DNA from 2 places in the Streptomyces sp. NPDC002018 genome. Region 1 is predicted to be linked to the other one. Evidence: predicted binding sites of a transcription regulator. Region 1 holds the regulator's gene; the other holds the start of a gene.
The links. Region 1 encodes HrcA, which represses chaperone genes, less so after heat shock. Its sites were predicted from a motif close to TTNGCACTCNGNNNNNCNGAGTGCNAA; they were not measured.
Positions count from the first base shown of each region.

Region 1 (4,062 bases):
GCCGTCTTGTACCCGGCGGCCAGGAAACCGAGGCCGCCGGCCTCGGAGACGGCCGCGGCGAGCTGCGGGCAGGAGGCCCCGCCCGCCATGGGGGCCTGCACGATCGGATACCGGCAGAGATCGGTCAGCGCGGAGGACATGCAGGCATGGTGCCATGTCCTCCGTGACAGCTCCGCATCGGTCCCGCACCTGGCATGTGCCGGTGAAAGGCCGCGCAAAAAGGCCGGCGTCCAGAGAAAACCCTGGACGCCGGCCCCTGTCCTGCGCCTCGCGCGGCGGCCGTCCGGCCGCCCGCACCGCCTGGCGCCGGCCGCCCCAGGGCCTCGTGGCCCCGTGGCCCCGACGGCTTGACGACCCGACGACCTGACGGCCTAGCGGCCGTTGAACGCGTCCTTCAAGCGGGAGAACAGTCCCTGCTGGCCCGGCTGGAACTGGCCCGTGGGGCGCTCCTCACCGCGCAGCTTCGCCAGCTCCCGCAGCAGCCGCTCCTGCTCCGGATCCAGCTTCGCCGGGGTCATCACCTCGACATGCACGATCAGATCGCCCCGGCCGCCGCCGCGCAGATGCGTGATTCCGCGGCCGTGCAGCGGGATCGACTGGCCCGACTGGGTCCCCGGGCGTACGTCGATCTCCTCCACCCCGTCCAGCGTCTCCAGCGGGCACTTGGTGCCCAGCGCCGCCGCCGTCATCGGAATGGTGACCGTGCAGTGCAGATCGTCGCCCCGCCGCTGGAACACGGAGTGCGCCAGCTCGTGGATCTCGACGTAGAGATCACCGGCGGGACCGCCGCCGGGACCGACCTCGCCCTCGCCCGCGAGCTGGATGCGGGTGCCGTTGTCCACACCGGCCGGGATCTTGACCGTGAGCGTACGGCGGGAGCGGATGCGTCCGTCGCCCGCGCACTCGGGGCACGGCGTCGGCACGACCGTACCGAAGCCCTGGCACTGCGGGCACGGCCGCGAGGTCATGACCTGGCCCAGGAAGGAGCGGGTGACCTGCGAGACCTCGCCGCGGCCGCGGCACATGTCGCACGTCTGCGCCGAGGTGCCGGGCGCCGCGCCCTCGCCGGAACAGGTCGTGCAGACGACGGCCGTGTCGACCTGGATGTCCTTCGTCGTACCGAAGGCCGCCTCGTTGAGATCGATCTCCAGCCGGATCATCGCGTCCTGGCCGCGCCGGGTCCGCGACCGGGGGCCGCGCTGCGACGCCGTGCCGAAGAACGCGTCCATGATGTCGGAGAAGTTGCCGAAGCCACCGGCCCCGAAGCCGCCGGCGCCCCCGCCCCCGTTCGCCGAGAGGGGGTCCCCGCCGAGGTCGTAGACCTGCTTCTTCTGCGGGTCCGACAGCACCTCGTACGCGGCGTTGATCTCCTTGAAGCGCTCCTGCGTCTTGGGATCTGGATTGACATCCGGATGCAGCTCGCGCGCGAGCCGCCGGAATGCCTTCTTGATCTCGTCCTGAGATGCGTCGCGGCGTACGCCGAGTACGGCGTAATAGTCCGTGGCCACTTACGACTCCGCCAGGATCTGTCCGACGTAACGTGCCACTGCGCGTACCGCTCCCATCGTTCCGGGGTAGTCCATGCGGGTCGGTCCGACCACGCCGAGTTTGGCGACTGCCTCGTCGCCCGAACCGTAGCCGACCGCGACGACGGACGTGGAGTTGAGGCCCTCATGGGCGTTCTCGTGCCCGATACGTACGGTCATGCCGGGGTCCTTGGCCTCGCCGAGCAGCTTGAGGAGCACCACATGCTCCTCCAGCGCCTCCAGCACCGGCCGGATGGTGAGGGGGAAGTCGTGTCCGAAGCGGGTGATGTTGGCGGTGCCGCCGATCATCAGCCGCTCCTCGGTCTCCTCGACCAGGGTTTCGAGCAGGGTCGCGAGCACGATGGACACCACACCGCGGTCCTCCTGCTCGAACGAATCGGGCAGGTCCTGCACGAGCTGCGGGACATCCGCGAAGCGGCGCCCGACGATCCGGCTGTTGAGCCGCGCGCGGAGATCCGCGAGCGAGGTCTCGCCGAAGGGCGCGGGAGCGTCGACCATACGCTGTTCGACCCGTCCCGTGTCCGTGATCAGGACGAGCATCAGCCGGGCGGGCGCCAGCGCCAGCAGCTCCACGTGCCGCACCGTCGAGCGGGTCAGCGAGGGGTACTGGACGACGGCGACCTGCCGGGTGAGCTGCGCCAGCAGCCGTACCGTACGGCCCACGACATCGTCGAGGTCGACGGCGCCGTCCAGGAAGTTCTGGATGGCACGGCGCTCGGGTGAGGACAGCGGCTTGACCCCGGCCAGCTTGTCGACGAAGAGCCGGTAGCCCTTGTCGGTCGGGATGCGTCCGGCGCTGGTGTGCGGCTGGGCGATGAAGCCCTCGTCCTCCAGCACCGCCATGTCATTGCGGACGGTGGCCGGGGACACCCCGAGCTTGTGGCGCTCGGTGAGCGCCTTGGAGCCGACCGGCTCCTCGGTGCCCACATAGTCCTGGACGATGGCGCGCAGCACCTCGAGTCTGCGTTCGCTGAGCATGGCGCACACCTCCAGCTACGGTCGTCGTTCCGGGTCGTTCCGCGGTCGTTCCGGTCCTGATGCTCACTTCTTGGCACTCGCTCACGGGGAGTGCCAACACTCCCCCCGTCAGTGTACGGCCGTGGGGTACGCCCGGAGCAAGGGCGGCCGAACACCGTACCGCCCGATCGCACCGGTCGGCGGCGGCGGTGTTTCCGTAGCGTCCCGTAGCGTCCTGGTATGGACGTCTGTTGGGAAGAACACGGGTGGGAGCGGCTGGCGCCGGGGGTGGGCCGGCGACGGCTGCCGGGCTGGGACGCGACGGCCGGACTGGTCGTCGGAACGGACGCGGTCCTGCTGTACGACACGGGCTCGACGGTCCGTGAGGGCGCCGAACTCCGGGCCCAGGCACGGGCGCTGCTGGGCGGCGGGAACGTGACGCACATCGCACTCAGCCATCCGCACTTCGACCATGTGCTGGGGACGGCGGCGTTCGCCGGGGCGGAGGTCTACGGGCCGGTGGGGATGGCCCGGCTGCTGGCGGCCGCCGGCCCGGAACTGTACGAGGAGGCCCTACGCCTCGGGGCGGACGCGGAGGAGACGGCGCGGTCGGTGGAACTGCTGGTGCCGCCCCGGCACGAGGTGTCGGGGCAGCTCACGCTGGAGCTGGGCGCTGGCCGCCGGGCGGTGCTGGTGAACGCGGGCCCGGGGCACACGGCGCACGATCTGGCGGTGCTGGTGCCGGTCGCGGACGGGGCACCGGGATCGGACGGGGCACTGGGGGCGGAAGGGGCACCGGGGGCAGGAGGGACGGCGGGGGCGCGCACCGTGGTCTTCTGCGGCGATCTGGTGGAGGAGTCCGGTGAGCCGCAGGCGGGTCCCGACGCGATCCCGGCGCGCTGGCCGGCCTCCCTGGACCGGCTGCTGGCGCTGGGCGGCGAGGACGCCGTGTATGTGCCGGGGCACGGGGCCGTGGTGGACGCGGCGTTCGTACGGGCGCAGCGGGACGCGTTGGCCGAGCGGTTCGGGGGGTCGTAGCCGTACGGGCCGGTGCGGCCTATCGTCTTGCGAATGCGTAGCTACAGCCCCGATCTGACGCCGCCGTGGAAGAAGTCCGCGCCCGCGCCCGAGGTCCCCGCGGAACCGGATCCGGATCTGGTGGTCGAGGAGGTGTCGACGGGCTTCTGCGGTGCGGTGGTCCGCTGCGAGAAGACCGCGGAGGGCCCGACGGTCACCCTGGAGGACCGGTTCGGCAAGCACCGGGTGTTCCCGCTGGTTCCCGGCGGGTTCCTGCTGGACGGCCAGGTGGTCACCCTCGTACGCCCGACGGCGGCGGGACAGGCCGGGCCCACCCGTACGGCCTCCGGCTCCGTGGCCGTGCCCGGGGCCCGTGCGCGGGTGGCGCGGGCGGGCCGTATCTATGTCGAGGGCCGGCACGACGCCGAGCTGGTGGAGAAGGTGTGGGGTGACGATCTGCGGGTCGAGGGCGTGGTCGTCGAGTATCTGGGCGGCATCGACGATCTCCCCGCCGTGGTCGCCGAGTTCGGCCCCGCGCCGG
Region 1 is NZ_JBIASO010000003.1:459,474-463,535, reverse strand. It holds gene ACFYYH_RS07580 (nitronate monooxygenase) at 1-140, opposite strand, end outside; gene dnaJ (molecular chaperone DnaJ) at 372-1,508, opposite strand; gene hrcA (heat-inducible transcriptional repressor HrcA) at 1,509-2,525, opposite strand; gene ACFYYH_RS07565 (MBL fold metallo-hydrolase) at 2,745-3,542, shown strand; gene ACFYYH_RS07560 (DUF3097 domain-containing protein) at 3,576-4,062, shown strand, end outside.

Region 2 (4,062 bases), on a different contig from region 1:
TGCCCGGACGCCGGCGCACGGTCCAGTTCGTCGGAGATGCGCCGGTGCAGTTCGGTCAGGCGCGCCGTCCTGCGGTAGTGATTGCCCAGCAGATTGCGCGCGGTGACGAACAGCCAGCCGCCGCCCGTCTCCTGGCCCGCCGCCATCCGCTCCCACGCGGTCCTGAAGACCTCCGCGGTCAGCTCCTCCGCCGCGCCCCGGTCGCCCAGCCGCCGATAGACATAGGCCGATACGCGCGGGTGCTCACGCGCGTACATGGTCGTGAACCGCTCGGAGCGATCACCGGCGGGCGCACGGCCCCCGTCGCTCCCCGTCGTCCGAAAGGTTTCCACACCTGTCCTATGTCCTGGACCCGGCACATCCTTACAGGGCCCGGCGGACGGGCAGGGGCCCCGGCGGAAACGGACACAGGGCGCGGCGGACGGACCCGGGGAAACGGACACGGGGAAACGGACACGGCGAACAGGTCCGCGCCCGGAAACGCCCGGGAGCGGCACCCCCCGCGGGGTACCGGGCCCGGAAACGCCCGAGGGCGGCACCCCCTGTGGGGTACCGCCCTCGGTCAGGACCGGGTCCGGGGCGCCGGGCTCGGTGAGCCGTCGGCCTCGGCAGAGCCGTGAAGGCTCAGAAGTCCATGTCACCGCCCGGCATGCCGCCCGGAGCGGCCGCGCCGGCCTTCTCCGGCTTGTCGGCGATGACGGCCTCGGTGGTCAGGAACAGCGCGGCGATGGAGGCCGCGTTCTGGAGCGCGGAACGCGTCACCTTCGCCGGGTCGATGATGCCCTCGGCGATCATGTCGACGTACTCGCCGGTCGCGGCGTTCAGACCGTGGCCGACCGTCAGGTTGCGGACCTTCTCGACGACGACGCCGCCCTCAAGACCACCGTTGACGGCGATCTGCTTGAGCGGGGCCTCCAGCGCGAGCTTGACGGCCTGCGCACCGGTCGCCTCGTCGCCCTCCAGCTCCAGCTTCTCGAAGACCGAGGACGCCTGGAGCAGAGCCACGCCGCCACCGGCGACGATGCCCTCCTCGACGGCGGCCTTGGCGTTGCGCACCGCGTCCTCGATGCGGTGCTTGCGCTCCTTCAGCTCGACCTCGGTCGCGGCACCGGCCTTGATGACGGCCACGCCGCCGGCCAGCTTCGCCAGGCGCTCCTGGAGCTTCTCGCGGTCGTAGTCCGAGTCGCTGTTCTCGATCTCGGCGCGGATCTGGTTGACCCGACCGGCGACCTGGTCGCTGTCACCGGCACCGTCGACGATGGTGGTCTCGTCCTTGGTGATGACGACCTTGCGGGCGCGGCCCAGCAGGTCCAGGCCGGCGTTCTCCAGCTTGAGGCCGACCTCCTCGGAGATGACCGTGCCGCCGGTGAGGATGGCGATGTCGTTGAGCATCGCCTTGCGGCGGTCACCGAAGCCCGGGGCCTTGACGGCGACGGACTTGAAGGTGCCACGGATCTTGTTGACGACCAGGGTCGACAGCGCCTCGCCCTCGACGTCCTCCGCGATGATCAGCAGGGGCTTGCCCGACTGCATGACCTTCTCCAGCAGCGGAAGGAGGTCCTTCACGTTGCTGATCTTGGAGTTGACGATCAGGAGGTACGGGTCGTCCAGGGACGCCTCCATACGCTCCATGTCGGTGGCGAAGTACGCCGAGATGTAGCCCTTGTCGAAGCGCATGCCCTCCGTCAGCTCAAGCTCCAGACCGAAGGTCTGGGACTCCTCGACGGTGATGACGCCTTCCTTGCCGACCTTGTCCATGGCCTCGGCGATGAGCTCGCCGATCTGGGTGTCGGCGGCGGAGATGGAGGCGGTCGAAGCGATCTGCTCCTTGGTCTCCACGTCCTTGGCCTGCTCCAGCAGGGCACCGGAGACGGCCTCGACGGCCTTCTCGATACCGCGCTTGAGGGCCATCGGGTTGGCACCGGCGGCCACGTTGCGCAGGCCCTCGCGGACGAGCGCCTGGGCGAGCACGGTCGCGGTGGTCGTTCCGTCACCGGCGACGTCGTCCGTCTTCTTGGCGACTTCCTTGACCAGCTCGGCGCCGATCTTCTCGTACGGGTCCTCGAGCTCGATCTCCTTGGCGATGGACACACCATCGTTGGTGATCGTGGGGGCGCCCCACTTCTTCTCGAGGACGACGTTGCGACCCTTGGGGCCAAGGGTGACCTTGACGGCGTCGGCGAGCTGGTTCATCCCGCGCTCGAGACCGCGCCGTGCCTCCTCGTCGAACGCGATGATCTTGGCCATGTGAAGTGGTCCTCCCGGACTGGGGTGGATTGCTCCGGACCGCGCTGGCGCCCGCGACGGACGGCCTGAGAGCCGTGCGGTTCCTTGCCCCACCGGCTCTTCGGGCCTCACCGACCCGGTCCTTAAGTTGTCACTCTCACTCGCAGAGTGCTAACGCCAATGATTAGCACTCGACCCCTGCGAGTGCAACCTTGCGCGGCCTTCTCACCCCCCGCGAACCCACGGGTGAACACCTTCGCGACCCCTCACGGGTCCCTGGGTGAACGTCTTCGCGACGGGAGGCGGGCGCGTGGATGAACGTCTCCACGACGCCGGAAGGGGCCCGGCGGCGGTGGCGGGGGCGCGGCCCGGCGGGCACGGCCTCACGGACGTACGGGCGCACCTCGGCGCGCGGCACCCACGCGGGCGCCACCTCACGGACGCGCGGCCCCGGCGCACGCCGAACGCACCGCGCGCCGAACGCACCGCGCGGACAACGCACGAGGGGTCCGTATCCCATCTCTGGGATACGGACCCCTCGGCGTGAGCTGAGTGCGTCGGTGGCCGATCGCGCCGGGATCAGACGGCGAGCTTGACCATGTCCGCCTGCGGACCCTTCTGGCCCTGCGAGATCTCGAACTCCACTCGCTGACCTTCTTCAAGGGTGCGGTAACCGTCCATCTGGATCGCGCTGTAGTGGACGAAAACATCCGCACCACCGTCGACCGCGATGAAGCCGTATCCCTTCTCCGCGTTGAACCACTTGACGGTGCCCTGAGCCATGCCTAACTCCCCTATTACTGGCCCTTCCAGGGGGCCACACTTCGCGCCGGAACGCGTCGACCGCGGCTGAATGTATCTGCCCAACTGCCCTCTGCAACAGGTCAATCGGACGAGAATTCTGGGCATGGCTGAACACGCATAGCGACGAATCCACTGCGTTCCCGGGCAAGTCGGGCCGGGCAAAGCGCACCTACCGCGCAAACAACACCACGACTTCGGCTCCATCTTGTCGCGTTCTCATACACGCGCGATCTGGGGAGCGGAGGGGCGTTCCCACACTCTATCGCGTTCAACCATAAAGAATGGCTCCCTCCGCTTCTCTTGCGGAGGGAGCCATACCAGTTACCGGATGCCGTCGTGCGAGGCTCAGCCTCCGGCGACCGCGGGAATGATCGAAACGCCGGCGCCGGCCGGGGTCGCGGTCTCCAGACCCTGCTCGAAACGGACGTCGTCGTCGTTCACATAGACATTCACGAACCGGCGCAACTTGCCCTGGTCGTCCAGGACACGCGCGGCGATACCGGGGTGGCTGGCCTCCAGCGACTGGATGACCTCGGAGAGGGTCGCCCCCTCGGCCGCGACCTCGGCCTTGCCGCCGGTGTACGTACGGAGAATGGTGGGGATGCGGACATTGACGCTCATAGTGGTGTTCTGCCTTCCGTCTTCCGTGACGTCCGTGGGGATCAGTGGGCCAGGCCCGCGTCGCGGAACGCGTCCAGGCTCGGGCGGATGGTGGCGGTCGGGCCCGTCGTCGGCGCCACCGCGTCCAGAGTCTTCAGTCCGTCACCCGTGTTGAGGACCACGGTCGTCAGCGCCGGGTCGAGCACACCGGCCTCGATCAGCTTCCTGGTCACACCGACGGTCACCCCGCCCGCGGTCTCCGCGAAGATGCCCTCGGTGCGCGCCAGCAGCTTGATCGCGTCGACGATCTGCTCGTCGTCCACGTCCTCGACCGCTCCCCCGGTGCGGCGGGCGATGTCCAGGACGTAGGGGCCGTCGGCCGGGTTGCCGATCGCCAGGGACTTGGCGATGGTGTCCGGCTTCACCGGCCGT
Region 2 is NZ_JBIASO010000018.1:152,710-156,771, reverse strand. It holds gene ACFYYH_RS26515 (RNA polymerase sigma factor) at 1-332, opposite strand, end outside; gene groL (chaperonin GroEL) at 625-2,247, opposite strand; gene ACFYYH_RS26505 (cold-shock protein) at 2,806-3,009, opposite strand; gene ACFYYH_RS26500 (ubiquitin-like small modifier protein 1) at 3,376-3,651, opposite strand; gene thrC (threonine synthase) at 3,693-4,062, opposite strand, start outside.
Region 2: the regulator HrcA is predicted to act here: its motif matches at 2,375-2,401, upstream of groL (chaperonin GroEL).